Regions from separate parts of the Ruminococcus sp. 5_1_39BFAA genome, predicted to be linked through region 1. Evidence: predicted binding sites of a transcription regulator. Region 1 holds the regulator's gene; the other holds the start of a gene.

What was found. Region 1 encodes NrdR, which represses ribonucleotide reductase genes. Its sites were predicted from a motif close to CACNANATNTNGTG; they were not measured.
Region 2: ACESZH_RS01120 (ribonucleoside triphosphate reductase) is a predicted target of NrdR. The motif match lies at 11,747-11,760, and genes of this name have one in related genera.

Annotation. Positions count from the first base shown of each region.
Region 1 is NZ_CAXSVO010000007.1:65,370-81,622, reverse strand. It holds gene ACESZH_RS10040 (alanine/glycine:cation symporter family protein) at 1-269, opposite strand, end outside; gene ACESZH_RS10035 (CdaR family transcriptional regulator) at 532-1,704, opposite strand; gene ACESZH_RS10030 (SDR family NAD(P)-dependent oxidoreductase) at 2,053-2,811, shown strand; RNA gene ssrA (transfer-messenger RNA) at 3,035-3,384, shown strand; gene ACESZH_RS10020 (aldo/keto reductase) at 3,454-4,461, opposite strand; gene efp (elongation factor P) at 4,561-5,118, opposite strand; gene ACESZH_RS10010 (shikimate kinase) at 5,184-5,705, opposite strand; gene ACESZH_RS10005 (YqeG family HAD IIIA-type phosphatase) at 5,702-6,205, opposite strand; gene ACESZH_RS10000 (DUF6783 domain-containing protein) at 6,219-6,335, opposite strand; gene ACESZH_RS09995 (DUF6783 domain-containing protein) at 6,295-6,438, shown strand; gene ACESZH_RS09990 (patatin family protein) at 6,375-7,235, opposite strand; gene ACESZH_RS09985 (citrate/2-methylcitrate synthase) at 7,253-8,617, opposite strand; gene ACESZH_RS09980 (aminotransferase class I/II-fold pyridoxal phosphate-dependent enzyme) at 8,774-9,991, opposite strand; gene gdhA (NADP-specific glutamate dehydrogenase) at 10,178-11,512, shown strand; gene sigG (RNA polymerase sporulation sigma factor SigG) at 11,607-12,386, opposite strand; gene ACESZH_RS09965 (YlmC/YmxH family sporulation protein) at 12,662-12,916, opposite strand; gene nrdR (transcriptional regulator NrdR) at 13,096-13,545, shown strand; gene ACESZH_RS09955 (AEC family transporter) at 13,601-14,545, opposite strand; gene pap (polyphosphate:AMP phosphotransferase) at 14,542-16,011, opposite strand; gene ACESZH_RS09945 (LysE family transporter) at 16,198-16,253, shown strand, end outside.
Region 2 is NZ_CAXSVO010000001.1:227,934-244,186, reverse strand. It holds gene ACESZH_RS01180 (C1 family peptidase) at 1-858, shown strand, start outside; gene ACESZH_RS01175 (hypothetical protein) at 929-1,060, shown strand; gene rho (transcription termination factor Rho) at 1,111-2,541, shown strand; gene rpmE (50S ribosomal protein L31) at 2,654-2,857, shown strand; gene ACESZH_RS01160 (DUF1385 domain-containing protein) at 2,965-3,951, shown strand; gene prmC (peptide chain release factor N(5)-glutamine methyltransferase) at 3,948-4,847, shown strand; gene prfA (peptide chain release factor 1) at 4,840-5,916, shown strand; gene ACESZH_RS01145 (NDP-sugar synthase) at 5,998-6,915, shown strand; gene glmM (phosphoglucosamine mutase) at 6,933-8,279, shown strand; gene ACESZH_RS01135 (tetratricopeptide repeat protein) at 8,289-9,368, shown strand; gene ACESZH_RS01130 (transglutaminase domain-containing protein) at 9,510-10,307, opposite strand; gene hflX (GTPase HflX) at 10,427-11,668, shown strand; gene ACESZH_RS01120 (ribonucleoside triphosphate reductase) at 12,003-14,375, shown strand; gene nikB (nickel ABC transporter permease) at 14,801-15,739, shown strand; gene nikC (nickel transporter permease) at 15,747-16,253, shown strand, end outside.

The DNA.
Region 1 (16,253 bases):
CCTATGGCAATTGCAGTTCCCACGCCGATAATATTACCAGTGCCAATGGTGGAGGCCAGCGCTGTAGTCAATGCGCCAAACTGACTGACTTCTCCTTCTGCATCCGGATCTTTTAAAACCGATAGACGGATTCCTGTTCCTATTTTTCTTTGGATAAATCCTGTGCGGATAGTCATAAAAATGTGTGTTCCCAGCAAAAGGATAATCATCCACCATCCCCACACCATACCATCAATCTGGTTGATCACATTTGTTACTGATTCTAACATACCTAAATGCTTCCTCCCTTACCCTGTGTTTGATTGGAATCAGGAAACGCAATTGAAAGCAAAATCGTCATTTTGCCATATAGTGAAACAAAAAAGGTGTACTGCGATACCCCAAACGCTGTACACCTTTGTACATCTGTTATATTTCCCTCATCCCAACTAATAAATTAAAGTTATTATACAGGATAATACACTTAATTGCAAGAAATATTTTTCGTAAATTAAAGTGATAATTTATCAACGCTGCATTGATACACGCAGTTCACTCCGTATTTCCATTGTAATCAAATTCATAGATCAGCATTGCTATATAAAGTGGAATGGATTCTTTTATAATTCTCGGATCATATCCGGTAATATCCTTCAGTCTTGTAAGACGATACTGCAAAGTGTTTTTATGAATATAGCAATCTTCTGCCGTCTTAGTGATAGAACCATTATTTTCCGTATAACACCTGAGAAGCTGTACCCATTTCAGAATTTCGCTGTCCTGGCAATCTTTAAAAATCCTTTTCACAAACATTTCCCGGTCATGTCTGGAAATATTTTGCAGCAGCAGCTCCATGTCCGCATCGCTATACAGTTTGATCTTTCTGTTCTTCATACGCATGGCAAGATTGCAGGCCGTATTTGCCTCCCGGTAAGATCGTCTGATTTCAAGACGATTGGTTCCTGCTGTTCCAATCCCGCAATACACATTGCTATCATACTGTTTTTCAATCCCCTTAGCCATTTCTCCTACTGTTCTCATTACCTCTATGGTATCAGAACTATGGAAAAAAATAACCAGCTTTGTACCAATCTGAGAAAACAAATGCTGGGAATCATGTTTCAGATATCGTTTAATTTCTTTGCTGATTATTTCATATCTCTTCTGTTCTATCTCTGCCTCATGCTGTCCCTGATCTGACTTTTTGCTTTCAATTCCCATTACAACTACAACCCGGTTCAAATTAATATCAATCCCCAGCAGCCTGCCTCTAAGGTTAATATTTTCATCCGTATCGGTTTCGTCCTCATTCGTAAAAAGCCAACTGAAAATAAAATTATTTTTCATATTTTCCATTGTCTTTTTCTGATTATTTTGGTAATTGTCCATAATCAATATTTTGGTCATTTTCTGGATGATCTTCCCCAGTGTCTGAACCTCTTCTTTTTCTCCGGTTATTCCAACTACACCCACGATTTCCCCTTCTATAATAATAGGGAGATTAATTCCATTTTTTGCTCCCGCATACTCGTCCTGGTCACAGATAACAAGTTCATCCAGCTTTTCATTAATTACCTGTTGTGCTCCGGAATGATAATTTCCGATTCTGGACGGGTCGGAACTGGCAATTATACAGCCTTTTTCATCCATAATATTAATATTCTTCTGTATAGTGTCTTCCAGCTCTTCTACAATATTCTGCATCTGCTTTACAGATATAATCATCGCACCACCTCTATTCCATTAAGCACCTTCCCAACATCCCGTACACCTATTTAATAAATTATAAGCAAATATTTTTCACACAACAATGTCTTTCGTAACAAATTTCCTCTATATTTTTGAGTAATTATACTATATTTAAAATTTCGAACTATTTTTTGTCCAATTTTGTCAAATAGTTTGATTATTATTTTCACACCTTCTAAGATTTTAAAATAATATGCCGCATGTTTCTCACTTTCCTTTATTTATTATTTCCTTTCAGATTCGAAATATTATTTGTTTCATATATTTCCATAATTGATGTCAGAAAACTTTTTTTGTATAATAAGTTAAAAAAGGAGAGATAGCATGAATTTTACATTAGATAGAAAGAAAGCTCTGGTCACCGGCGGCGGCAGCGGTTTATGCAAGGGAATCGCTGAGGGGCTGCATGAAGCAGGTGCAGAAGTAGTACTCCTTGGATCCTCCTCCAAAGCTTTTGACGCAGCCAGGGAGATGGGGCAAAGCGGACCTTCCGTGTATGGTGTGCAGGCAGATCTTCAGGACAAGAACCAGATTGAGGCCGGATATCAAAAAGCATTGGAATATCTTGACGGACGTTTAGACATTCTGGTGAATGGAGCTGGTATACAATATCGCTGCGATGCATTGGACTTTCCCGCTGAACAGTGGGAGAAAATCATCCGTATCAATCTGAGCGCGGTCTTTTATATGTCTCAACTGGCGGCTGCCAAGATGAAAAAACAGGGAGGCGGAAAAATAATCAATATCGCCTCTATGACCTCCTTTTTCGGCAGCGTGCGGATACCTGCATATACTGCCAGTAAAGGCGCTGTAGCACAATTGACGAAAGCGCTCTCCAATGAATGGGCTTGTTACGGGATTTGCGTAAATGCCATTGCTCCCGGATATATGGCTACCGCCCTCACTGCCGAATTAAAGGAAAAAAATCCCGGTCAGTACAAGGAGATCAGCAGCCGTATTCCAATGGGACGTTGGGGGACTGCTGAAGATCTGAAAGGAATCAGTGTTTTTCTTGCCAGCGAGGAGTCCAATTACATTACCGGAGCTGTCATTCCCGTAGATGGGGGGTATTTAGGGAAATAGGCATTCATTACATTTTTGCCGCGCCGGATGCATATCCCGAAGCAATAAATCCCCCCTGCATCCGTGCGCATCATTCGCGCAGTGCTTTTTTATATCATAGGAACTTTTAGTATTTTTTTACAGGCTTGACACCTCACAGGAATACCGCTATAATGATTCAAGAAAAGCCGCACAAATGCTTTTCTCTTCGTCTGCGTACCAGACACCTGTCTATTCATCATTAGGGCTTGTACTGGTTTCGACGGGGGTTTTGAAGTTGTGGAAGCCATCCGCAGTCTCCCGAACTGCGTAATAACGGGAAATTCTAAATATAAACGCTGACGATCAGTTAGTAATGGCAGCCTAAGTGCTGCCCGTCAGTCCTGGTGCACTCACACATCAGGTTCCTGGCGTCGACTATGTGAGAAACCTTGCCGGTTAAGCTTTGTCCCGGCAGATGTATCATGAAGCTACTGAAGCAGTAAGCCTGTCGGTGGGCGTGCTGTAGAGGGAATGTTAATTCAGCGACTGTGATGGGAGATGCCTCAAGGGATAGACTTTCGGACGCGGGTTCAATTCCCGCCAGGTCCACTTGTTGGATTAGCTCTGAAGCCTGGAATTACCAGGCTTCAGAGCTTTTTTTGTTAAATATGGTGTCAAAAATCATTCTCCAAATTCTTCCGCACATTTTTTCAGCTTCTGGCGGATCGGCAGATGATACGGACATCTGCTCTCACACTCTCCGCACTCAACGCAGGCAGAAGCCTTCACCGGAAGGCCAAAATAGCGTTCTTTTGCCCAGTCAGCCAGATTGTACCGCTCCAGATATCCTGCAAACAGGAAAACACTTGGGATGTTGATTCCTACAGTACAAGGCGCACAGTAATTACAGCGCCGGCAAAAATCCGTTCCCAGCTCCTGACGGATTTTCTCCAGCTCAGCCTTCTCTTCTTCTGTGATGGGACTGGTATCTGAACAAGCCCTTACATTTTCATCCAGCTCCGCAATATCTGCCATTCCGGGTATCACAACCGTCACAGCCGGATTGGAACAGACATAACGGAGAGCCAGTGCAGCATTTTCAATGGCTCCTCCTGCCAGGGGCTTCATATCTATAAATCCAATATTCTTCTCCCTGCATTTTGCAATCAGCTCTTCCCCCTGGTTTTCTACGATGTTGTAAGGGAACATGATGGTTTCTACCCAGTCCAATGAAAGCGCGCGCTCAAACACTGCTGTCGAATGGGCTGTCAGTCCCAAATGCCCGATCTTTCCGGCAGCCTTTGCCTCCAGAAGAGCCTCCAGTGCTCCCCCCTCTCCCACAATCGTATCAAGCTGCTCCATGCTTGGATTATGTACCTGATACAGGTCAATATAGTCTGTCCGCAAATTCTTAAGGCTTATCTCAATGTCTGCTGCCATGGCATCCTTTGTTCTGGACATGCTCTTTGTTGCCAGGACAAATCTGTTCCGGATTCCTTCCAGGCCATAGCCCAGATATTCTTCGCTCACCGTGTAGCTTCTGGCTGTGTCGATATAGTTTACGCCTGACTCGGCAAGCTTCTTCATTAATTCCCTTGTTCCCTGGGCATCAATCCTCTGAATGGGGATTCCTCCAAAGCCCATTCTGGAAATGCGCAGACCTGTTTTTCCTAATGTTGTATATTCCATATTCTCCTCCTGCCTCTCTCTGGCCAATTACCTGTCTCTCGTTTTATCAAATTGCAAAACTGCCATCGGTTCACACCGATGGCAGTACATATTCTCCAATTATACTCTGGAAAGATATTCTCCGGATCTGGTATCAATTTTCAGCTTGTCTCCCTCATTAACAAACAACGGAACCATAACCTGTGCCCCCGTCTCTACGGTAGCCGGTTTCGTAGCTCCCTGAGCAGTGTTTCCTGCAAAGCCAGGTTCGGTTTCTGTAACAAGAAGCTCTACGAACAACGGCGGTTCAATTGCAAATACGTTGCCGTTATGAGAACATATTTTAACCATTTCATTTTCTTTTACAAACTTAAGAGAATCTCCAACCTGCTCCTCAGTCAGACCAATCTGATCGAAAGTCTCTACGTTCATGAAGTAGAATAAACCGCCGTCGCTGTACAGATACTGCATATCTACACGCTCAATACGTGCGGTAGGGAATTTCTCAGTAGGACGGAAAGATTTCTCTAACACGGATCCTGTGATGATATTTTTGTATTTGGTTCTTACGAAAGCTGCTCCTTTTCCAGGTTTAACATGCTGAAATTCTACGATCTGACATACATTGCCATCAATTTCTACTGTGACGCCGTTTCTGAAATCACCTGCTGAAATCATATTAATATTTCCTCCTTATTGTGCTTCACTTTCATTATTCTATAATACCTGCGCATATTTTTCAACTATTTTTTTGCATATGCTTCCAATTTTTCCTCGATTTCCCGGATCAGCTCCTCAAATGGCTTCACACCTGTTACAACTTGGATATCCGCATACTTTGTGTACACCGGGTCGCGCTGTTTCAGAAGCTTTTTGATTTTTTCATCCTGGTTTTCTCCCTCCAGAAGCGGGTTGCTGCTGTTTCCCTCCAGACGTTTCCGCAGTGTATCTGCAGAGCCTTTCAGATAAACAATGGTACCCAGTTCTTTAAGATATTTCTGGTTCTGCTCCTGAATAGGAAGCCCGGATCCCAGAGAGACCACCTTGCGTTCCTGGTCCTCGATCAAAGCCTTGATAGTTATAGTTTCAAGGGCGCGATAATATGGTTCCCCGAATCTCTGGAAAATCTCCTTTACACTTAAATCCATTTTCTTTGTAATTACTCTGTCAACATCCACGAACGGCAGTCCCAGATCATTGGACAGACGTTTTCCCACACGTGTCTTACCTGAACCCATAAATCCTATGATCACGATATGGTTCATGAATCCCCCTCCTCTTTCATGTAAAAATATAGAATAATTTTTTCGAGATAACGCTTCAGGACAATCTGGATCTCTTCCTTGGGATGGATCGGCTTTACCAGAAAGGTCTGCAGTCCCGCCCTTTTTGCGCCGTAAATGTCAGTAAAAAGCTGATCTCCTACGAAAACCGTATTCTTTGTATCTGTTCCCAGAATCTCCATAGCTTTTTGGTATCCCTTTACAGAAGGCTTTCCTGCATCTTCCAGGTAATGGGCTCCCACTGCTGAAGCGAAGGGCTCGACGCGCGGCTTTTTGTTATTGGAAACCAGACAGCAGCCAAAACCCCTTTCATGGAGCTTCTCAAACAGCCTTACCGCCCTTTCATCAGCCGGAGCACCGTGGGGCACAAGGGTATTGTCAATGTCAAACAAAATCCCCCTGATTCCTTTTCTGTACAGCCCATCATAATCTATCTCATATGCGGAATCCAGATATTCATCCGGAAAAAAGCTCTTAAACATCCCAACCTCATCCTTAATTTCTGCGTTTTCTCCTAGAGCGTGTTTGAAAATTCATTCCAGTCATCTGCACGCCCCACTTTGCGGTATATTTGTCTCTCACAAATTGTGACGCACATCTGGCTGAAAGCATTTTTCAAGCACGCTCTAAGCTCTTTAAAGAGCAAAACTGTCAGCCTTTCAGATATGCCTGCATTTCATCAAAACGCTCTTTCATCACATCCATGCCATGCTGATAAAACTCTGTCAGTTTCCGGGTATTCTGTTCAGTTCTGGAAACGGTTTCCATCTCCGGCCTGATTACAAAAATATGACCTTCCTGTTCCCATTTTTCAATAAGCTCCAAGGTACGGTTGTAATTTCTGTACCGCGTCAGCAGCGTATTCAAAAACTCCGGATACTCTTTAAATGCTGCAATATAAAGTGCCCGGCTCTTACCCGGCTTTTTCTTACGGTAGCCTTTGTTTCTGGTAAGGATCACCACGTTCTTGCGGTAACCTTTTTCCATTGCATGTATGATTGGTATGGAATCTGCAATTCCTCCGTCAAGACAGGGCGCTCCGTCCACCATCACCATATCACTGGCTACAGGGATACTGGAGGATGCACGGCAGATTGCCAGCAGCCTTTCTCTGCTTTCTTTCTCTGACAAATACCTGGCTTTTCCCGAAAGACAATTGGTTACCACCAGCTCACAGTCCATATCTGACTGAAAATAGGTATCAAAATCAAAGGGAAAAATTCTGTTCGGATATTGGTCAAAAATCATATCCATATCAAACAGCCGTCCTTTTTTCAATGCTCCCCTGGTGGCAATATACCGGTTCTTTCTTTCCCGCACGATCATACAGTTTTTGGTACGTTCCGGCTGCCCGGAAAGATAGTCCATGGCATTACAGGCCCCGGCGGACACACCGATCACATAAGAAAACTTCTCTTCCCTCTCCATCAGATAATCCAGGACTCCGGCTGTAAACACCCCCCGGTTGCCGCCGCCCTCCAGAACCAGTGCTGATCCATTTAATTCCGTCATACTCTCACTTGCCTTTCTTAGCTGCGCTCATTCAGCGGAACATATGCTGCCGGCTCCAGAACATTCTTATAAGCCGGACGGATGATCTTATCCGTATTGATAAGCTCCTCCATACGATGTGCGCTCCATCCAACAATACGCGCCACAGCAAACATAGGCGTATACAGCTCCAATGGCAGATCCAGCATACTGTATACAAATCCGCTGTAAAAATCCACATTGGCACTGACGCCTTTGTAGATATGGCGTTCCTCTGCGATCACCTCAGGCGCCATCCTTTCTACCATGGAATAAAGATTGTAATCCTTTATCCTTCCTTTTTCACGGGCAAGGGTTTCCACAAAGCTTTTCAGAACCTCTGCTCTTGGGTCGGAAACGGAATAGATTGCATGACCCATACCATAGATCAGCCCTCTTCTGTCAAATGCCTCTTTATGGAGAAGCTTCTTCAGATAATCCCTTACCGCATCCTCGTCCCCAATGTCAGAAATATTTTTCTTCATGTCATGGAACATGCTGACAACCTTAATATTGGCACCGCCGTGCTTTGGTCCCTTCAGGGAACCAAGTGCTGCTGCAATGGCAGAATAAGTGTCTGTTCCTGAAGATGAAACTACGTGAGTTGTAAAAGTAGAGTTATTTCCTCCACCGTGCTCCATATGGAGGATCAGAGCCAAATCCAGAATTTTTGCTTCCAAATGGGAATACTTTTTATCCGGTCTGAGCATTCTCAGAATATTTTCCGCAGTGGAAAGCCCCTTCTTTGGATTATGAATGTAAAGGCTCTTTCCACAAATATAGTGGTTATACGCCTGATATCCGTATACGGACAAAAGCGGAAATACACTGATCAGATTCAGACACTGCCGAAGTACGTTTGGCAGGGAGATGTCATCTGGATTCTTGTCATAACAGTAAAGAGTCAGAACGCTTCTGGAAAGAGCATTCATAATGTCCTTTGACGGTGCCTTCATGATAACATCTCTTACAAAATTCGTGGGTAGAGATCTCTGGTTTGTAAGAAGCTTTGAAAACTCTTCCAGCTCCTCGCTGTTAGGAAGCTTTCCGAAAAGCAAAAGATACGTCGTCTCCTCAAAACCGAAACGGTCATCATTAACAAATCCCCTTGTCAGCTCCTTAATGTCATAGCCGCGATAGGAAAGGCTGCCCGCGCAGGGAACCTCTTTTCCGTCCACAACCTTCACTGCATTTACATTGGAAACCTGAGTCAGACCTGCCAGAACACCCTTTCCGTTTACATCACGCAGCCCGCGCTTTACGTCATATTTTGCGTAAAGGGACAGGTCAAGGCTTGTATTCTCCGTACAAATGTCTGTCAGTCTCTCAATTTCCGGTGTCACTTTCATATTAAATCCTGCCATAGTTTAATCCCCTTTCTTTTTTCAGCTCTTCGATAATTTTATCCTCCTTACCCCTCACGGATATTTCGTACTGTCCATCAATCGTTGGCCGATAAATCTATTATAGCATTAATTTTTTCCAAGGTCTATATCCTAAAATTTTGTGTAGATACCACCTTAGCTCTGCTTGTATGTACTGAGGAAGTCCCTCAGCTTTGCTGCCGCTTTTTCCAATTGAAGCACATTCGGCAGATATACAACGCGGAAATGATCCGGTTCTCCCCAGTTAAAGCCCTTGCCCGGTACAAGCAATACTTGCTTTTCATGAAGAAAATCCAACGCAAACTGCTCATCATCTGTAATTCCGAATTTCTTTGTATCGATCTTCGGAAAAATATAAAAGGCTGCCTTTGGTTTTACTGCTGTAATCCCCGGAATGTCTGTCAGAGCCTTATAAATATACTCTCTCTGCTCATACACCCTTCCGCCCGGCTGGATGTATTCGTTGACGCTCTGGTAACCGCCCAATGCTGTCTGCACGATAGCCTGAGCCGGAACATTGGAGCACAGACGCATGGAGGAAAGCATGTTTAAGCCCTCTATGTAGCTCTTTGCCCTGTGTTTCGCACCGCTCAGAACCATCCAGCCGATCCTGAATCCGGCGATCATATGGGATTTTGACAGACCGGAAAAGGTTACGCAGAAAACATCTGGTGCCAGGGATGCTATGGAGGTATGCTCATATCCGTCCATCACAAGACGATCATAGATCTCATCGGAAAAAATGATCAGCTCATGCTCCCTTGCCACCTGGACGATCTGTTCCAGGATTTCCTTTGGATATACGGCTCCGGTGGGATTGTTTGGATTGATGATCACGATAGCCTTTGTTCTGTCTGTGATCTTGCTGCGGATATCTTCTATATCCGGGTACCATTCAGACTGCTCATCACAAATATAATGCACTGCCTTTCCTCCTGCCAGAGTCGCCGTAGCAGTCCACAGCGGATAATCCGGGGAAGGAATCAGAATTTCGTCACCGTTATTTAGAAGTGCCTGCATACACAGATTGATAAGTTCGCTGACACCGTTTCCTGTATATATATCATTCATCGTCACACCTGGAATCTTTTTCAGTTGTGAATACTGCATGATTGCCTTTCTGGCAGAGAAAATCCCTTTAGAATCCGAATATCCCTGGGAAGTGCGGACGTTGCTGAGCATATCCAGAATAACCTCCTGCGGCGCGGAGAATCCGAACGGATAAGGATTTCCAATATTCAGCTTCAGTATTTCCATACCATCCTCTTCCATTCTCGCGGCCTCATCCACCACCGGACCTCTCACATCGTATAATACATTATCCAATTTGCTGGATTTTTCAAATGTTCTCATAAAATTCACACTCCTCACCTACAAATATCACCTATCATCTCATATTTACCATTTTTTCGCAAGGCTTTCCCAAAATGATTTGCAACATTCATAAAAAAAATCCCATGTTACTCTTTTCTTTTTTAATACTTTAGTGTATAATAGCAAGCGAAAAAATTTTTATATCTTGGATGAGGAGGATTTACAATGTCTTATACCGAAGAAGTTTATGAGAGAGTCGTAGCTCAGAATCCGGGCGAGCCGGAGTTCCACCAGGCAGTAAAAGAAGTTCTGGATTCTTTGAAAGTAGTAATTGACAGAAACGAAGAAGAGTACCGCAGACTTTCCATCCTGGAGCGTCTCGTTGAGCCGGAAAGAATCATCTCCTTCCGCGTTCCGTGGGTAGACGATAAAGGCGTGGTTCAGGTAAACAAAGGTTACCGCGTACAGTTTAACAGCGCAATCGGACCTTACAAGGGAGGTCTCCGCTTCCATCCGTCCGTAAACCAGAGCATTCTGAAATTCTTAGGTTTTGAACAGATCTTCAAAAACTCTCTGACCGGTCTTCCGATCGGCGGCGGCAAAGGTGGTTCCAACTTTGACCCGAAGGGCAAATCTGACAGAGAAGTTATGGCATTCTGCCAGAGTTTTATGACAGAGCTTTCCAAATATATTGGTGCTGACACAGACGTTCCTGCAGGCGATATCGGTGTGGGCGGACGTGAGATCGGATATTTATTCGGACAGTATAAGAGAATCCGCGGTCTGTATGAAGGTGTTCTGACTGGAAAGGGTCTTACCTTCGGCGGTTCCCTGATCCGTACCCAGGCTACCGGATACGGCGTTGTTTACATGCTGGATGAGATCATGAAGGCTCACAATGATTCTATGGAGGGCAAAACCTTTGTAGTGACCGGTTCCGGTAACGTTGCGATCTACGCAGTAGAAAAAGCTCAGCAGATGGGTGCTAAAGTTGTTGCCATGAACGACTCCAACGGATATATCTATGATCCGGAAGGCATTAAGCTGGATATCGTAAAAGATATCAAAGAAGTAAAACGCGGACGTATCAAAGAATACGCAGAGCGGGTTGAGGGTGCTACCTATACAGAAGGTCTTGGCATCTGGAATATCAAATGTGACGTTTATCTGCCATGTGCAACTCAGAACGAGCTTGATCTTGAGGGTGCTAAGGTTCTGGTTGCAAACGGCTGCAAATATGTTGTAGAGGGAGCTAACATGCCTACCACTCTGGACGCTACCAACTATGTAATGGAAAACGGCGTTCTGTTTATGCCTGGAAAGGCTGCAAACGCAGGCGGTGTTGCTACTTCCGCCCTGGAGATGAGCCAGAACTCCATGAGACTTTCCTGGACAGCTGAAGAGGTTGATGCGAAGCTTCACAACATTATGAAGGATATCTTCCAGAAAGCTGATGAGGCTGCAAAACGTTATGACATGGAAGACAACTATGTTGTAGGCGCAAACATCGCAGGCTTCGAGAAGGTTGTGGATGCTATGAAGGCACAGGGTATCTGCTAATTAAAGAATCTGTCGCTGGCAGCTTCTTATGTTTCCTGAGACATTAAGGCCTTCCGCTTTGTATTTACTGCAAGGCGGAAGGCTTTTTTGACCTTTACGGTCTCAGATAGTTCTTCATGGATTTCAGCGCATTTTTTTCCAGGCGGCTGACCTGCGCCTGGGAGATGCCGATTTCCCCAGCCACCTCCATCTGTGTTTTTCCCTCAAAAAAACGCAGCTCAATAATATGCCTCTCCCTGTCATTGAGACGCTGCATGGCTTCCCGCAAAGAAAGATTTTCGATCCAGTGGTCTTCTTTGTTTTTCTTATCGCTGATCTGATCCATTACATAGAGGGTGTCACCGCCCTCTGTATATACTGGCTCAAAGAGACTTACCGGATTTTGGATCGCGTCCATGGCATAAACGATAGTTTCTTTCTCTATGCCGATCTCCTCCGCGATTTCCGCTATGGTAGGCTCCTTTAAGTGCTGCTTTACGTAGTTTTCTTTTGCATATATGGCTTTGTAGGCAATGTCCCGCAGGGAACGGCTGACACGGATGGAATTGTTGTCACGGAGATACCGCCTGATTTCTCCGATGATCATGGGTACCGCATAGGTAGAAAATTTTACATTCAGAGTCGTGTCAAAGTTGTCAATGGCCTTGATCAGACCAATACACCCTATCTGAAACAGATCGTCCACGTTTTCACTGCTGCTTTGAAAGCGCTTGATCACGCTTAATACAAGCCTTAAATTTCCTTTGATGTAAAGTTCCCGGGCTTCTTCGTCTCCCTCCTTGATTCTCCGAAAAAGCTCTTCTTTCTCTTCGGCTTTCAGAACTGGAAGCTTCGCTGTATTGACCCCGCAAATTTCTACTTTGTTAAGTGCCATCTTAAGAATCCTCCTTATCTTCTTTCGTCACTAGAAATGATTCTCAGCCGGGAGGATAAATATACTTTTTTCGGAAAAATATAAAAAATAAAAGCCCTTGACAAAAGCAGAAAATGTTACTGTTCACTCCGTTCACAGCAACACGCTCCGCGGGATGCACAGAAATCGCATAAATGCGATTTCGCGCCTGCCATTCTCGGGTTTTATGTGACCTTTGCTCACATAAAACACCTCGCGTGATATACCTGTGAACAGTAGTTAGAAAATTACAACCTTCAGTCCTTATGGAAGCATTTTTCTTCCTGAATCTCTACCAGAATAATGTCATCCCCAATCTGGCGGATACATTCCCAGGGTATAACATATTCACTGTCTCTTCCAAAAAATCCGCAAAAATGCCCTGGTCCGGGTACAACCAGGGCTGTCAGACGGCCTGTGGCACAGTTAAACTCCACATCGATGGGGCATCCCAGGCTACGGCAGGTACAGATGTTGATGATTTCCTTTTGCTTTAACTCACAAAGGCGCATAGATAACCACTTTTTCGCAACAGATTAAAAAGTTGCTTTTTTCAAAATTTATGCTTGACAAATGCGAAATATGCCTGTCGTCTTGTTGACATAACAACAAAAAATACAGTATAATAGTCCAATAAAACAGAGTTTCGGGACATGGCAGGAAGGGTGCCATGGAGAAAGGGGAGAGTTCCATGAAATGTCCATATTGTAATCAGGATAATACAAGAGTCGTGGATTCCCGGCCAGTGGAGGATACAAACTCCATACGCCGCCGCAGATTGTGCGATTCCTGCGGAAGAAGGTTTACCACATATGAAAAGGTGGAAACCATACCACTGACCGTAATCAAAAAGAATCAAAACCGCGAACAATACAGCCGCTCCAAGTTAATGGACGGCATCCGTCGCGCCTGCTATAAGCGTCCCATCTCAAGCGAACGGCTTGAGGAAATGATGGATTCCATCGAAGGGGATATTTTTAAGACCGAAGAAAAAGAAATTTCCAGTACCACCATCGGCGAGATTGTAATGAATCACCTGAAAGACCTGGACTCCGTAGCATATGTCCGTTTTGCTTCCGTGTACCGGGAATTTAAAGATGTCAGCACCTTTATGGATGAGCTGAAAAAATTTATGAATTAAGAAATAGTAACAGGGCGCCAAATGGCGCCCTTTAAAATGCAGATGAACAGATGATTTAAATGAATCCCATAGTCCGCAGCAGAAACAGCCATCCGGTAAGGGTAAAGGCGCTGAAAAGAGTTGTGAGCATAACCGTATTGGATGTCAATACGCCCTTATGCCCCATGTTCCGGGCCATGATATAGCAACTGACGGTTGTGGCAGTTCCTAACATAACCAGTATAGCTACTAATTTTTCCGTGCGGAAGCCAAGGTTTATGGCTATGGGCAGGAAGACCGCCGCAAGGCCCACTAACTTTATAAAAGAGGCAAGAACTGCTGGTTTCAGGCAGGCTGACACATCTTTCATTTCAAAAGAAGCCCCCATAGCCATCAGACCCAAAGGTGTGGCCAGGGCAGACAGATTTTTCACGGTTTTCCCAAGGATAGGAAGCATGGGAATCCTCAGAACCGACCAGATCATCCCCGCAACAATGCCCAGAATAATAGGATTGGTTACGATTTCCAGAAGGGTTTCTTTTAACAGGCGCTTATCCAGTTTTTTCCGGTCAGGCTTCATAAAGCTGAGCACCACAACCGCACATATATTATAAAGAGGTACCGTGCCAATGATCATCAGCGGGCCCATGCCTGCATTTCCGTAAATGTTTTGGATAAAAGCAATGCCCAGGATAGCCGCGCTGCTGCGGTAGGACGCCTGGATAAATTCGCCCTGGATGGACTTGTCTTTTAACAAAAAGGAAACTGCTGTCACACCCAAAACCGACAACAGGGTGGCAAAAAAACAGAACAACACAAAGGATGTGTCCCACACTTCAATAAAATCCACAGAAGCCAGATCTTCAAACAGCAATACCGGCAGCGCAGCCCGAAATACGAATTTATTTGTTTTCTCCACAAAATGGTCATCCATTAATGCTGTTTTCTTAAAAAACCATCCTAATATCATGGTAAAAAAAACTGGTAAGGTCGCATTTAAGCTAAAAATCAAATTGCTCATTTCAGTGCCTTCTCAAGCTGTTCAATCACGATTTTCAAAGCTTTGATCCTTGCATATTTTTTGTCCACGGATTCCAGAATATACCAGGGAGCGTAGACGGTGCTGGTCTTTGTGAGCATTTCATTGATGGCGCCCTCATAGGCATCCCATTTTTCCCGATTCCGCCAGTCCTCGTCTGTGATCTTCCACTGTTTTTCCGGATTGTTCTGACGATCGGTAAATCTGGCGAGCTGGGTGTCCTTGTCTATCTGAACCCAGAATTTGATGATCACAGCACCCCAGTCGGACAGTTCCTTTTCAAATTCATTCATTTCATTGTAGGCTCTTTTCCAGTCGTTTTCGCTGCAAAAGCCTTCCAGACGTTCTACCATGACTCTTCCGTACCAGGTCCGGTCAAAAATGGCAATGTGTCCGTCCTTTGGAAGCCTTGTCCAGAAACGCCACAGATAATGGCGGGATTTCTCGTGAGGCTCCGGGCTTGCGATTGGATGAACCTCAAAGCCTCTGGGATCAAGTGCCTCGGTAATGCGCTTGATATTGCCGCCCTTTCCTGCTGCGTCCCAGCCCTCGTAGGTGATGATCACCGGGATCCGTTTCCGGTAGAGGCGGTTATGAAGCTCGCCCAGCTTTTTCTGAAGCTGTTTCAGCTCTGCCTTGTAATCCTCATCACTGATTTCCTTTCCTTCCAGTTCAATTTCGGAAAGCTTGGGCATTTTTACAAGAGGAAAGACATTTTGAAGCAGAGGAGTGGAATGACCGCTGTTCTGCATTGCCACCTCGATATTGCTTACCATGGTTTCCAATATCTGTAATTCCGCCCACTTTTTGTCTGTTGCATCAATGATATACCACGGCGCTGTCGAGGTATTGGTATCCGTAAGATATTTGTCAAAAATTTTCCGGCACTTTTTATAGTGCTCATTCTGCCATCTGTCAAACTCCGCTACACGCCAGTCTGTATCCTTACTGTCTAATAAAGCGTTCATTCGACGGGTCTGCTCCTCTTTATCGATTTCCATAAAAAACTTCAGAACCAGATATCCGTTATCCGTAAGCTGACGCTCAAACCGTTTGATGCTGTCAATCCTTTTTGCATAGGCTTCTCCCTTCAGCCCATCCAGACAGTCTTTACAGGTCTGCTCCATCCATCCGGAATCGAGAAAAGTAAATTTACCAGCTTCCGGAATCTGCTTAAAATACCGATAGAGGAATGGTCGGCGCAGTTCTTCTTCTGTTGGAGCAGACATGGTAGCTACTTTAAAAAATCTCGGGTCTATATTTTTGATGACCTTTCCAATAGAGCTGCCCTTTCCGGAAGCACCCCATCCTTCAAACAGCACAAGCACAGGAAGCTTATGCTCCTTAATCTTCATCTGCAGTTCATAAAGCTTTTGGCTGGCCGCTTTTAGCCGCTCCTTGATTTCTTCCTTTTCCGGTCTTTCTTCCGGAGCCCAGTTCTTTAACATACGCCGTTCCTCCTCTTCCTTTCTATTTTCTTTCATTTTAGATAGTATTTTGAAAATATTATGAATATTATAACATATCTTTATTTATTTTTCGACCTTTTTATGGAAATCTATCAGAAAAATACTTTTAAAACCCACTGAAAAATATTATAATAGACGGCAGAAATATAAAAGGAGAATCTTTCCATGCCTATATCCGTTTTTATCGATATGACTCTTTCTGCCATCATTACTGTATGGTC
Region 2 (16,253 bases), on a different contig from region 1:
ACGCTTGCCGGTGCTGTATCTGTGTCCGCTCCCTCCGGGGTAAAGGCCACGGCAAAAAGCTATAACCAGGTAACGGTTTCCTGGAATCCGGCAGCAGGTGTTTCCGGGTATGAGATTTACCGCAAGGCTTCCGGCGGAAGTTATACAAAGATCGGAATGGTATCTTATAAATACACCTCTTTTACAGACAAAAAGGCAGTGCTGGGAACAAAATATGCGTATAAGGTACGTTCCTACAGCATGGTCAACGGTCAGGCAGTATATTCCGGCTATTCCAGCGCAGTCAGCGGAAAGTCAGCACTTGGAGTGCCAAAGGTTTCGGTGAAGGTATCCGCCAGTCTTTACAATAAAGTCACCTGGAATAAAATTTCCGGCGCTCAGGGTTACATTGTTTACCGCCGGACAACAGGGGGCTGGAAAAAGCTTGCGCAGCTTACAGGCAGCTCTAAGATAAGCTATACAGATAAGAAAATCTCGGCGGCTGCTTCTTATGAATATATGGTCCGGGCATACAGGACTGTGAATAAAAAGCAGTTAAAAAGCAGCTATCAGTCAAGCGGAAAATATAAATCTGCTCCGGCAGTGCAGAAGGTCTCCTCTGTGACGGAAAACAAGAAGGGCCTGAGAATACGCTGGAGTCCCCAGAAAACCTGTGATGGCTATCGGATTTACAGAAAAGAGGGAAGCGGCAAGTGGACGAGCATTGCTGTGATCCAAAATGGAAAAACATCCTCCTATCTGGACAAGGCGGTGAAAAAAGGGAAAAAGTATGCTTACCGTGTCCGCGCTTATGTGAAGGAGCCTTACGGCACAGTTTACAGTAAGTATAAAACATCCAAAACAATACGGAAAAAGTAGAATCATGTAAGAGTCGTGACGATTTGTGTCGATAAATACTTCTTGCAATGGAAAATGAATGCTGTGTATAATGAAAGCGAAAAACCAGGATGGGGTGGACAAAAGAGAGGAAACTGTGGTAGAATGGATAAGTCAGGAAGATTTTGCGGCACTTGCCGTTCCCGTCAATTCAGACAATGTTTCCCGTTATACCACACGATGATCATTCACATAACATATAGAAGACAGATTATGAAGAGGTAGAAGATTATTATGAGAGAAAAGTATGAGTCCTTATCTCTGGCAGTATTAAAAGATTTGGCAAAGGCCAGAGGTCTGAAAGGTATTTCCACACTTAGAAAACCGGACCTGGTTGAACGTATGCTGGAGGAAGACGCAAAGGAAAATTCCCAAAGCAGGACCAGGGAACCGAATTATGAGCCAGAGAAAGCAGAAATGAAAACAGAACCAAAGAGAGAGCCGGACAAGGCTAAGGAACCGGAAAAAGAGGCTGCGGAAGGAAGAGCAGAGCGTGTCAGCAATACATACCATGTACCGGCAGAAACTGTGCAGCTCGACAGCGGGGAAAAGGCAAACGGCATCCTGGAGGTGCTGCCTGACGGATACGGATTTATCCGCTGTGAAAACTATCTTCCGGGAGAAAACGACATCTATATTTCACCATCCCAGATACGCCGCTTTAACCTGAAAACAGGAGATATCATCCAGGGAAATATCCGCATTAAGACACAGGGAGAGAAATTCAGTGCTCTGCTGTATGTGACCTCCATCAATGGATTCCATCCAAGCGAAGGTCAGAAGCGTTATAATTTCGAGGATATGACGCCAATCTTTCCAAACGAGCGCCTGATCATGGAACGTCCGGGAGGGACCACAGCCATGAGGATCGTGGATCTGATCAGCCCGATCGGTAAGGGACAACGCGGTATGATCGTCTCCCCGCCAAAAGCCGGTAAGACAACCCTTTTAAAGGATGTGGCGAAGTCCATCCTGAAAAATAACAGGAATATGCACCTGATCATCCTTCTCATCGATGAGCGTCCGGAGGAGGTTACAGATATCAAGGAGGCAATCCAGGGGCCAAATGTAGAAGTTATTTATTCTACCTTTGACGAGCTTCCGGAGCACCATAAACGTGTATCGGAGATGGTAGTGGAGCGTGCCCGCCGTCTTGTGGAGCATAAAAAAGACGTGACCATCCTTCTGGATTCCATCACGAGACTGGCAAGAGCCTATAACCTGATCATCCCGCCAAGCGGAAGAACGCTTTCCGGCGGTCTTGACCCGGCAGCCCTGCATATGCCGAAAAGATTTTTCGGTGCAGCCCGCAATATGAGAGAGGGAGGCAGCCTGACAATCCTGGCAACAGCCCTTGTAGACACAGGAAGCAAAATGGATGACGTGATTTACGAGGAATTTAAGGGAACTGGTAATATGGAGCTTATTCTGGACAGAAAGCTGCAGGAAAAACGTGTATTCCCGGCTATTGACATCCAGAAATCAGGTACCAGGCGTGAGGACCTTCTGCTGACCAGAGAGGAGCAGGAGGCTGTCTACATCATGCGCAAGGGCTTAAACGGAATGAAATCCGAGGACGCTGTGGAACAGATCCTCAACATGTTCTCGCGGACCAGAAACAACGCAGAATTTGTGCAGACCATAAAAAAACAGAAATTTTTATAAATAACTTGCATTTGTTGTAAGGCTGTGCTATAATCAGAAAGCTGTGTAATAGTGTGAATTCGTCAGATTCAACGCGAATAGAAAATAGAACGAACATAGAGAGGTGAAAATCATGAGAGAAGGAATCCATCCGAATTATTATCAGGCAACTGTAACCTGCAACTGCGGAAATACTTTTGTAACAGGTTCTACTAAGAAGGATATCCACGTAGAAATCTGCTCCAAATGCCATCCGTTCTACACAGGACAGCAGAAGGCAGCTCAGGCTCGCGGACGTATTGATAAGTTCAATAAGAAATATGGCCTGAACAAATAATAAACGGTTTGTTTGAATATTGCTGAGTGAGAAGGTTGAGGTTGGGAAATCTCAACCTTTCTTTGTTTAACAGGGCTTTTTCCCTGAATCCCCTATAGGAGGAAAAAATGAGATCATCGAACATTGGCGGTCAGGCAGTCATGGAAGGAATCATGATGCGCCATAAGGACAAATATTCTATAGCTGTCCGCCGTCCGGATAAAGAAATTGAATTGAAAACAGAGGATTACAAGTGCCTTTTCGGAAATGCTAAAATCTGGAGAAAACCCATCATCCGCGGTGTTGTAAGCTTTGTGGAATCTCTTGTCGTGGGCACAAAGTGCCTGATGTATTCCGCGGAGATCGCGGGAGACGAGGAGGATGAGGAGGAAGCTGCAAAGAACGCAGCCCTTACCGAGGAGGAGCTTGCAGCAAAAAAAGCAAAAGAGGACAAGCAGTTTAAATGGCTTTTGTATGTCACGGTTGCTGTTTCCATTGTAGTTTCCGTTGCTGCGTTTATGCTTCTTCCCTACGTGCTTGCAAGCTTTTGCAAAAAGGCAGGGGCATCGGAGGTTGTGGTTACCATTGTGGAGGCCTTTGTGAAGATGGCGCTTTTCATGGGCTATATGCTGCTGATCTCCAGAATGAATGATATACAGAGAACGTTTATGTACCACGGCGCGGAGCACAAGTGCATCAACTGTGTGGAATCCGGTAAGCCTCTTACCGTGGAAAATGTAATGGCAAGCTCCAGGCAGCACAGGCGCTGCGGAACCAGCTTTTTGTTCCTGGTTATGCTGGTGAGCATTTTTCTGCATTTTATTTTTGTACTGGTACCCTTTTACTGGGCGCGTCTGTTTGGACGCCTTCTCATGGTTCCTGTTGTGTCCGGCGTATCCTTTGAGCTGATCCAGTGGGCTGGAAGGACAGACAGCAAGCTGGCCTGCATATTGAGTAAGCCCGGCCTTGCCATGCAGAAGCTGACCACAAAGGAGCCTACAGCCGATATGGTGGAGGTTGCCATCAAGGCAGTGGAAGCTGTTTTTGACTGGAGAGCTTACTTAAAAGAAGAGTTTGGTGTTGAGGTGCCACCGGAGGAACAGAAGGAAGCATGAGTACCTTAGCCGTTCTTTTAAAAGAAGGAAAAGCTATCCTGGAGAAAGCCGGGATAGAGGAAGCCGGGCTGGATGCCTGGCTCCTGCTGGAATATGAGACAGGAAAAAACAGGGCTTACTACTATGCCCATCAGGAGGAGAGGGTATCAGATGAGACAGGAAACTCCTATTTAAAAAAGATTCAACTGCGTGCCGGGCATATTCCGCTGCAGCACATTACCCATCAGGCATTTTTTATGGGCAGCGCGTTTTTTGTAAATGAGCATGTGCTGATCCCAAGACAGGACACGGAAAATCTGGTGGAGGAGGCGCTTGAGGCGGCAAAGAATATGGAGAGTCCCAGGATTCTGGACATGTGCACCGGGTCCGGCTGTATTTTGCTCAGCTTCCTTATGGAAAAGGAGGGCAGTACAGGAACCGGAGTTGACGTATCCCGGGAGGCGCTGAAGGTGGCAGAACGAAATAGAGATTCCCTTTACCTGGGCGGACGTGCGGATTTTTTGGAAAGTGATTTATTTGATCAGCTATTTTTACAGAAAAAAGATAGCAAAGAGCAGTCTGGTTATGATATGCTTATATCAAATCCACCATATATCAGGACAGCAGAGATTTCAGGGCTGATGGATGAGGTACGGCTTCATGATCCTGCCCTTGCCCTGGACGGGCATGAGGACGGATTGTATTTTTACCGCAGAATAACCAGGGATGGAAAAGCATTTCTGAAACCCGGCGGGTGGCTTTTGTACGAAATCGGATATGACCAGGGAGAGGCTGTTTCCCGGATCATGAGGGAAGCGGGCTTTTCCGGAGTAAAGATAAGAAAGGACCTGGCAGGACTTGACCGTGTGGTGCTGGGCCGATTAGCAGAGAAAAATCAGGAGGATAACCATGTTTGACAAATTAGACGATTTGCTCATCCGATTTGAGGAGATACTCAATGAGCTTGGGGAGCCGGGCGTGACATCAAACCCGGAGCGTTTCCAGAAGCTGATGAAGGAACAGAGCGATTTACAGCCAATAGTGGATACCTACAAAAAATACAAAAAAAATAAAGAAACCATCCAGGACAGCCTTTCCATGCTGGAGGAGGAGAAGGATGAGGATATGAGGGAGATGCTGAAGGAGGAGCTTTCCGAGGCAAAGATGCAGGTGGAGGAGCTGGAGCACGAGCTGAAGATCCTTCTTCTGCCAAAAGACCCCAATGACAGCAAAAACGTTATCGTGGAGATCAGAGGCGGAGCAGGCGGCGATGAGGCAGCGCTTTTTGCAGCGGAGATCTACCGTATGTATGTGAAATACGCGGAATCCCGCCGTTGGAAGACCGAGATGATGAGCCTGAACGAAAACGGGATCGGCGGCTTCAAGGAAGTTACCTTTATGATCAATGGTAACGGCGCATACTCCCGTCTGAAATACGAAAGCGGAGTACACCGCGTACAGCGCGTGCCGGAGACAGAATCAGGAGGCAGGATCCATACCTCCACCTGTACGGTAGCCATTATGCCGGAGGCTGAGGAGATTGACTTCCATCTGGATATGAACGACTGTAAGTTCGATGTTTTCCGTGCATCGGGAAACGGCGGACAGTGTGTCAATACGACAGACTCCGCGGTTCGTCTGACTCACATCCCTACAGGAATCGTGATCTCCTGCCAGGATGAAAAGTCACAGTTAAAAAATAAGGATAAGGCTTTGAAGGTGCTTCGCTCCCGTCTTTATGAGATGGAGCTGGCAAAACAGCACGATGCGGAAGCAGAAGCCAGAAGAAGCCAGATCGGTACGGGTGACCGTTCCGAAAAGATCAGAACCTACAACTTCCCCCAGGGGCGTGTCACAGACCACAGGATCAAGCTGACACTGCACCGGCTGGAAAATATTCTGGACGGGGATCTGGACGAGATCATTGATAGTCTGATCGCAGCAGACCAGGCAGCGAAGCTGAGCAATCTCCAGGAGGACGCATAAGCATTTGGACATGCAAGCATGTCCGCTTGGCTCGTTGCTCGCGGGAATATATAAAAAACAGCAAAAAATGGAGGATACAGTATGATAAAAACAGCACTTGTCATTATGGCAGCCGGAGTGGGCAGCCGTTTTGGAAACGGAATCAAACAGCTTGCGCCTGTAGGACCTAATGGGGAGATCATCATGGATTATTCCATCCGTGATGCACTGGAAGCAGGATTTAATAAAATCGTATTTATTATCAGAAGGGATCTGGAAGAGGAATTCCGCAATACCATCGGAGCAAGAGTCTCTAAGATTGCGGAGGTAGCTTATGCCTTCCAGGAAATCACGGATCTGCCGGAGGGCTTCACAAAGCCGGAGGAGCGGACAAAGCCCTGGGGAACAGGACATGCGGTGATCTGCGCAGATTCCGTGCTGACAGAGCCGTTTGCCGTTATTAACGCGGATGACTATTATGGAAAAGAAGCCTATGTAAAGGTTCACGATTATCTGGTACAGGAGCAGCCTAAGGATGGCAAGCTTCATATCTGTATGGCTGGCTTCCGTTTGGGAAATACGCTGAGTGACAACGGAAGCGTTACAAGAGGTATCTGCCATATTGCGGACGGACAGCTTACAGGCGTTACGGAAACGCATAATATATTTAAGACAGCAGAGGGCGCAGAGTGCAGGAATGATGACGGCAGTGCAGAGCCGCTTGATGTAAAAGCGCTGGTTTCCATGAATATGTGGGGGCTGACACCTGCATTTATGGAAACATTAAAGAAAGGCTTTGTGGAATTCCTGAAAGGTGTGGAGCCTGGAAATATTAAAAAAGAATATCTTCTGCCGGAGCTGATCGACAGACTGATCCAGTCAGGCGAGGCACAGGTGGATGTCCTTGAGACAAAGGATGAGTGGTTTGGAGTGACATACCAGGAGGATAAGGAAACTGTCATCAGGGCATTTCAGGAGCTGACGGATGCAGGCGTTTATCCAAACGGTCTGTATAAATAGAACAGGAGGAGCTTATTATGGGAAAATATTTTGGAACCGACGGTTTTCGTGGAGAAGCAAACGTAAAGCTGACAGTAAACCATGCCTTTCAGGTTGGACGTTACGTGGGCTGGTATTACGGACAGGATCACAAGGCAAAAATCGTAATCGGTAAAGATACGAGACGAAGCAGCTACATGTTTGAGTATGCACTGGTAGCAGGCCTGACCGCTTCCGGCGCAGATGTTTATCTGCTTCATGTTACCACGACCCCCAGTGTGTCCTTTGCGGTCCGCACGGAGGACTTTGACTGCGGTATTATGATCTCCGCAAGCCACAATCCGTTCTATGACAACGGTATTAAGCTGTTAAACGGAAATGGACAGAAGATCGAGGCGGAAATCGAGGAGAGGATCGAAGCATACTTGGATGGTGAGATTGAGGAGCTTCCTCTGGCTACAGGAGAGGACATCGGACGAACCATCGACTTTGCATCAGGACGTAATCGTTACATTGGATATCTGATCTCCATTCCCAGCCGTGATTTCAAAAAGATCAAGGTTGGTCTGGACTGCTCAAACGGAAGCGCATCTGCTATCGCAAAGAGCGTATTTGATGCGCTTCAGGCAAAAACCTATGTGATCAACAACAGCCCGGATGGAACCAACATTAACACAAATTGCGGCTCCACCCATATTGAGGTTCTGCAGAAATATGTTGTAGACAACGGACTGGATGTGGGATTTGCTTATGACGGCGATGCAGACCGCTGTATCGCAGTAGATCACAGAGGAAATATCATTGATGGCGATAAGATCATGTATGTCTGCGGAAAATATCTGATGGAGCAGGGCAAACTAAACGGAAATACGGTGGTTACCACAGTTATGTCCAATATGGGACTTTATAAGGCTCTGGAAAGAGAAGGAATGCGCTATGAGCAGACGGCTGTAGGCGACAAATACGTGGCGGAGAATATGCTGGAAAACAACTACAGCATTGGCGGAGAGCAGTCAGGACACGTTATTTTCAGCCGTTACGCCGCTACCGGTGACGGTATCCTTACCTCTCTTATGGTTATGGAAGCATGTGTGGAGAAAAAGGCTACCCTTTGCGATCTCGCAAAGGAGATGAAGGTATATCCGCAGGTATTGCGCAATGTCCGCGTTGCAGATAAAAAGACGGCTCGTGAGAACCCGAAGGTCGTGGAGGCAGTGGAGACAGCAGCAGCAGCGCTGGGAGATGCAGGACGTATCCTGGTTCGCGAGAGCGGTACCGAGCCTGTGATCCGTGTCATGGTGGAAGCTGAGACAGATGAGCTGTGCCACCTTCATGTAGGCAATGTGGTCAAAGTAATGGAAGCAGAAGGATTGATCGTAGAATAAGGGAAACCAATGAAATTCAGAAAAACAGCACTCATTTTAGCAGTTTGTATAGGAACAGCCGTTTTTTCGGGCTGTGATAACGAAAAACAGAAGATTTTCGAACAGGCCGGCAAGAACCTGGAGCAGGGAAGCTATGAATATGCACTGCAGGAGTATGCTGAGTCTGTAAACAACCAGGTAAATCTGCCCATGTCCTACAGAGGCATGGGAATCGCCAATCTGCGTCTGGGAAATTATGAGGCGGCCATAGAAAGCTTTACCAATGCTCTGGGATGCGACAGAGTTAAAAAATCTCTGGAAAAGGATCTGTATACCTACCGGGCAACGGCACGGTTTTTGGCCGGGCTTTACGAGGATGCCATGGCGGATTGCCAGATGCTTGCGCAGAACCACACCATGGATGCGGATTGCTATTTCCTGACAGGAAAAGTAGCGTTGGCTATGGATGCCTACGATGAGGCCGCCAATAATTTTGAGCAGTCTTTTGGGGAGGATTCCACATATGACAGGGCAATCCAGATTTATGAGGTTTATCTGGAACAGGATATGGAGGCGGACGGTTCCAGGTATCTGGAGGCTGTTCTGGCTTCGGAGCCAAAAGGAACCCAGGATATCTGCGACAGAGGGCGGATTTATTACTATATGGACGACTATGCCAATGCCCGCCAGGAGCTTACGGAGGCATCTAATCAGGGCAGTACAGAGGCGCTTTTGCTTCTGGGTATGGTCTATATGGCACAGAATGATTATTCCAATGCCAGAGCCATGTACCAGCAGTTTGTGAGTCAGGCGCTGGATGCTCAGGAGAGTGACGGGGCCCAAAGTGCAGCCCAGGGATATAATGGGCTGGCGCTCTGTGATATTGCAGAGGGTAACTATGACAGTGCACTGGAAAATATCAGCAGCGGAATTTCCTTCGCAGAAGAGGAGGAGATGCAGAGCCTGCTGTTTAACGAGGTTGTTGCCTATGAAAAGAAGCTTGATTTTGCAACGGCATTACAAAAGGTTCAGGCTTATCTGGAAATATACCCGGACGATGAGGAAGCTAAAAAAGAAATGGCGTTCCTTAAAACAAGGACTGGGGTTTAAGCACTGACAAAAAAAGACCACGTGAACAGACGGAACCCGAATGGGTCCAGACTGTGCTCACATGGTCTTTTTTATTTCATAGGGAAGGCCCCTGTTTGGTACTGTGTGAAGATACGCACTGCGCGCCAAGGCGCACACGGATTAGATTTTAACGACATAAGTACGGTTTGGCTTGTAGTTAGGACGACCCTGTACGCCGCTCAGGGAATAATCCATGGCAAAGTAGGTGTCCACCTTGCTGACAAGCGCCCAGTCCGGATCGTAAACCTTGCCCTGGATCTCCGCCCAGCCGTGGCCGCCGGAGGATACACAGTAAACATTCTTGGCGCCTACAGCATTTGCCAGGAAAGCAAAGGCACATCCGTAGGATACGCAGTCACCCCTGTTTTTGTAGAACATATCCTCGGCAAAATCCAGTTCCCAGCCTGATTTGTTGGAGAAAGCGCGCCAGGAGGTATAGCCGTAGGCAGTCTTTGTATAATCAAAGCATTTTTTCAGCTTTTCCGTCTGGGTCATAGTGGGCTTGGTAATCTTTTGGACTATGTTGTTTGCCTCCACCATAAGTTTCAGCTTCCGCAGGTTGGAGCCCTTTTTGTCGGCTCTGCCCTTTGCATCCAGCTTAATTCCGTTGATGGTTTTTGATTTCACCATATAGGCTTTTCTGCCGGATTTGATCTGGAAGAAATAATAGTTGTTCTTGATCTTTCTCCAGCCTGAGCGCTGAACGCCCTTGGAATCAAAGTAATACTGGTACTTCCCGATTTTTTGAAGACCTGTTACTTTTTTGCCCTTATTGTTGTAAAAATAGACGTTACCTTTTTTGGTAACCCACTGATTCGTCAGCTTCTTTCCGGCAGCCTGCACGGGAACAGACAGAAGCAGCAGGGTACACAGCAGGAAAAGCCCGGTCAAAAGTGCATGTTTTTTGTTCTTTCTCATTTTGATGTACTCCTTCCGTGAAATAATGTGTTATTAAAATTATAGCGGATATACTATTGATTAGCAAGAAATTTCCGTGATACAATAGGCAAAGCTATAATAGAACGAGGTAAAAATATATGGAATATTTTGATGAAATAGAAGAGCGTGTGATCCTTGTTGGCGTGCAGGTGGGTGACAATGAGAATGTCTCAGAATCCCTGGACGAGCTTGCAGAGTTGGCTGAGACGGCAGGAGCAGTCACCGTGGGCAGGCTCATACAGAATCGTGAAGCCATTCATCCAGGTACCTATATCGGCAAAGGAAAGATTGAGGAGGTACGCTCCCTGATGCTCGCCATGGATGCCACAGGTGTGATCTGTGACGATGAGCTTTCCCCTGCCCAGATGAACAATCTGGAGCATGAGCTGGAATGCAAGGTTATGGACAGAACGCTTCTCATCCTGGACATTTTTGCAAAGCATGCCACCACAAGCGAGGGAAAGATCCAGGTTGAGCTGGCGCAGCTTCGTTACCGTGCTGCGCGGCTGGTGGGACTCCGGGCTTCCCTTTCCAGGCTGGGAGGCGGGATCGGAACAAGAGGACCTGGCGAAAAGAAGCTGGAAACAGACAGGCGTCTTATCCGTAAACGCATCACTGCCTTAAAGGAAGAGCTTTCTCAGGTGGAGCGGCACAGAGAACTGCTCCGGGCCGGGCGTTCCAAGGGAAATTTAAAGACAGCAGCTATTGTGGGATATACAAATGCAGGAAAATCCACGCTTCTGAATAAACTGACGGGCTCAGAGGTTTTGTCTGAGGACAAGCTTTTTGCCACACTGGATCCTACCACCCGGGTTCTGAACCTGGAGGACGGACAGCAGATCCTGTTGACCGATACGGTAGGGTTTATCAGAAAGCTTCCCCATAATCTTGTGGAAGCCTTTAAAAGTACGCTGGAGGAAGCAAAATACGCGGATTATATCATCCATGTGGTAGATGCCTCAAATCCCCAGGCGGAGCTGCAGATGGAGGTTGTATATGAAACGCTGAAGGACCTTGGCGTTTCCGGGAAAAAGACGATCACACTTTTGAATAAGCAGGATGCGCCTACAGTAAACGAGATTCAGGATTTCCAGGCGGACAAGACATTTAAAATTTCCGCCAGGACAGGAGAGGGGTTGGCAGAGGTTGACCGGTTCCTGAGCAAGCTGCTGGCAGAGGAGCAGTATTATATGGAAAGACTTTTCCCCTATCAGGAGGCTGGCAGGATCCAGGTGATCCGGGAGTATGGGCAGCTTCTTTCCGAGGAATATACAGAGGAGGGAATCTTTGTGAAAGCGCGGATTCCCAAGGTATTGTACCGCTCCCATTTTTCGAAATGAAGCGGTTGGATAACTTTGAAAATAGACTAAAATTGTCTAAAAATTCAAACTCTATATTGTGCATTTTTTAAGAAACAACACAAGATATTGTATTTTGGTATTGACGCAGTGATAAGAGTTTGCTACAATAAGCCTACAGTGATCAACCGGCAGCTTGCTTTACGGACTGCCGGTTTGATTTGCCCTGACATAGGAAGAGTGCTGACACAGCATCAGATGTGACAGGAAGAGGGAAAGGGCGTATGCGGAGCGCATTTTCCAAATGATACGAAAGATAAGCGGAGGCAATAGACCGATAAAATTACAAATTGGAAAAGTGCAAGGGAGGCAACATATGTTTCAGGTAGTAAAAAGAGACGGCGAAATTGATGAATTTAAAATGAGCAAGATTACGGCTGCTATCAGCAAGGCATTTGATGCGAAGAGTAAAAGCTACAGCCAGGATATGATCGAGCTGCTGGGGCTTCGTGTTACTTCTGATTTTCAGGATAAAATTTCTGAAAACAAGATCACGGTTGAAGATATTCAGGACAGCGTGGAAAATGTTCTGATCCAGGCAGGCTATGCGGACGTGGCAAAGGCATATATCCTTTACCGCAAGCAGCGTGAAAAGGTCCGCAACATGAAGTCCACGATCCTGGATTACAAAGAGATCGTAAACAGCTACGTAAAGGTTGAGGACTGGCGTGTTAAGGAGAACTCCACTGTTACCTATTCCGTAGGCGGTCTGATCTTAAGCAACTCCGGCGCAGTGACCGCAAATTACTGGCTGTCTGAGATTTATGATGACGAGATTGCAGAAGCTCACAGAAATGCAGACCTTCATCTCCACGATCTGTCCATGCTGACAGGATACTGTGCAGGATGGTCCTTAAAGCAGTTGATCCAGGAAGGACTTGGCGGGATCGAGGGAAAGATCACCTCTTCCCCTGCAAAGCACTTAAGCGTTCTCTGCAACCAGATGGTAAACTTCCTGGGAATCATGCAGAACGAGTGGGCAGGAGCACAGGCGTTCTCTTCCTTTGACACCTATCTGGCACCCTTTGTAAAGGCAGATAACCTGTCTTACAGGGAAGTAAAAAAATGTATCGAATCCTTTATCTACGGAGTCAATACACCCAGCCGCTGGGGTACACAGGCGCCGTTCTCCAACATCACCCTGGATTGGACTGTCCCGGATGATCTGGCGGAACTCCCGGCTATCGTAGGCGGCAAGGAGATGGATTTCAAATATAAAAACTGCAAAAAAGAAATGGATATGGTAAACAAAGCTTTCATCGAGACCATGATCGAGGGCGATGCCAACGGACGCGGATTCCAGTATCCGATCCCGACCTACTCCATTACCAGCGACTTCGACTGGTCTGATACAGAGAACAACAGACTCCTGTTTGAGATGACTGCAAAATACGGTACACCGTATTTCTCCAACTATATCAACAGCGATATGAAGCCAAGCGACATCCGCAGCATGTGCTGCCGTCTCCGCCTGGATCTTCGTGAACTCCGCAAAAAGAGCGGCGGCTTCTTCGGTTCCGGCGAGAGTACCGGCTCTGTGGGCGTTGTCACCATTAATATGCCGAGGATCGCATACTTAAGCGCAACACCGGAGGAGTTTTACGAGCGTCTTGACCGTATGATGGATATTTCAGCGCGTTCCCTGCACATCAAGAGAGAGGTCCTTGGAAAGCTTTTGGACGAAGGACTGTATCCTTATACAAAGAGGTATCTGGGAAGCTTCAACAACCATTTCTCCACCATCGGTCTGGTGGGAATGAACGAGGTTGGCCTGAATGCACGCTGGCTTGGCGGCGACATGACAGACGAGAAGACCCAGAAATTTACAAAAGAGGTTCTGACCCATATGCGCGACCGTCTGTCAGACTATCAGGAAATGTATGAGGGTGAGCTTTTCAACCTGGAGGCAACTCCGGCAGAGTCCACATCCTACCGTCTTGCAAAGCATGACCGCAAGCGTTGGGCAGACATTAAGACAGCAGGCTGCAAAGGGGATACACCGTACTATACAAACAGCTCTCATCTCCCGGTTGGCTACACAAGCGACATCTTTGACGCTCTGGACATCCAGGATGAGCTGCAGACTCTGTACACCTCCGGAACCGTATTCCATGCCTTTGTAGGCGAGAAGCTTCCAAGCTGGAAATCCGCGGCAAGCCTGGTGCGCAAGATCGCAGAAAATTACAAGCTGCCATACTACACCATTTCTCCCACCTACTCCGTATGCCGGGAGCATGGCTACATCAGCGGCGAGCACTTTACCTGCCCGAAATGCGGCAAAAAAGCCGAGGTTTACAGCAGGATCACCGGATACTACCGTCCGGTCCAGAACTGGAACGACGGAAAATCCCAGGAGTACAAAAACCGTAAGCTTTACGATATTGAGCATTCACAGTTTAAGAAAATCACCGCCAGCGTTGTCACTATGACAAAAGACGACATAACCATTAACCCAATGGAAACCCACAAATACCTGTTCACCACCAGCACCTGCCCCAACTGCCGTATGGCCAAAAAGATGCTGGAAGGCGAGAACCTGGAAATCATCGACGCCGAGCAGAACCCCGAGCTAGCAAAAAAATTCGGAATCCTGCAGGCCCCAACCCTAGTAATCCTGGACAGCGGCAACGTAAAAAAATACGTAAACGCCTCCAACATCCAGAAATACGTAGACGAAGAACTAGACTAACCCCAATTTTAAAGAAACTGCCCGCGCCCTTCCGCGGGCAGTTTCCTTGTGCATCAGCCAGCCATAACCCTCCCGCGTAACAAGCGGGGCCAACAGGGGGTGTGCGAGGGGGAATGCGGCCTTCGCAACTCCGAGCTTTCCCCCTCGCGGTTTTCTTTTTTTACAAAAGCCCCCAAATTGTATCGGAATTTATACAATTTTGTCACCCCCCACACTGTACAATTTTCCCCCCAAGTATTATATTCAGGAGAACTGCTTGTAAATGATTCAGTATGATTCTTACGGTAGATAGGAAGCATCTTTTCTTGTTGTATTTTTGCACCCGTATCTATGTACGAGTGCATTTTTTGTTTCAAAAGAGGGTACTCCCAAGCTAATACGACAGGTTGGACGAAAAATCAGAGAAATGTAGGAAGGAGTTAAAAGTGACAAAAAAACAAATTGGAAAACGGTTGCTCCAGATTGTGATCGTCTTGTTCGGAATCAGCTTTTTCACCTTTGGACTGACCTATCTTTCCCCAGGAGATCCGGCGGAGATCATGTTGACAGAGTGCGGAAATCTGCCGACACCGGAGCTTTTGGAACAGACGAGACATGAACTTGGTCTGGATAAACCGTTTCTGGTACAGTACGGCACCTGGTTGGGCGGCGTACTGACTGGTGACATGGGAATGTCTTATTCTATGAAGGTTCCTGTGGTAGATAAACTGGTATCCGCATTTTGGCCTACCCTGCAAATGTCACTTCTGGCGCTGCTGATCATGGTGATCATTTCCATCCCTCTTGGAATTTTAGCCGCAGTGTACCAGAATAAATGGCCGGATTATCTGGTGCGGGGCGTGACCTTTATCGGGGTATCTGTGCCCAGCTTCTGGCTTGGATTGATTCTGCTGAGCATATTCGGCGTACAGCTTCGATGGGTAAATGTAGCTGGCGGCAGTACGGATCTGAAGGCAATGATCCTTCCTTCTGTAACACTTGCTCTTGCTATGTCGGCAAAATATACACGGCAGGTCAGAAGTGCTGTATTGGAGGAACTGCGTCAGGATTATGTGACCGGTGCGCGTATGAGAGGAATTAAGGAGTCGGTGATCTTGTGGAAACATGTACTTCCAAATGTAATGCTTCCCATTGTAACCCTGCTTGGTCTGTCCCTGGGAAGTCTTCTGGGCGGTACGGCAGTGGTAGAGATCATCTACAACTGGCCCGGTATGGGAAGTATGGCAGTAAAAGCTATTTCCTGCAGAGATTATCCTCTGGTACAGGGCTATGTATTATGGATCGCGATTTTGTATATGTGCATCAACCTTCTGGTTGACTTGTCCTATCGCTATCTGGACCCAAGATTAAAGGAGGAACGCTGATTTGAAAGTGCTGAAATTTTTCAAAGAAAATAAACAGTTTACCCTTTATTTTATCTTGGCGATGGTGATCGTGGGTATTGCTGTGTTTGCACCCTGGATCGCGCCAAAGGACCCGTATGAAGCAGTGATGCTGGATTCGCTGAAAGCGCCGGGAGAAGGGGGCTATATCTGCGGAACCGATAAGCTTGGCAGAGATATTTTATCAAGGGTTATTTTTGGAACAAGGACATCACTTGTTATGACATTGATCCTGGTAGCAGTGATCTTTGTTGTGGGAACATTTCTGGGAGTTCTGGCAGGATACTTCGGAGGAATCGTGGACACGGTCATCATGCGTATTGCAGATATGATGATCTCTTTCCCGGGTCTTGTACTTGCCATTGCCATTGCCGGTATGCTGGGACCGAATATTGTGAATGCAGTAATCGCGATCTCTGCAGTAAGCTGGACAAAATATGCCCGTCTGTCCCGAAGCCTTGTGCTGAAGGTCAGGAAAAACCTTTATATTGAGGCT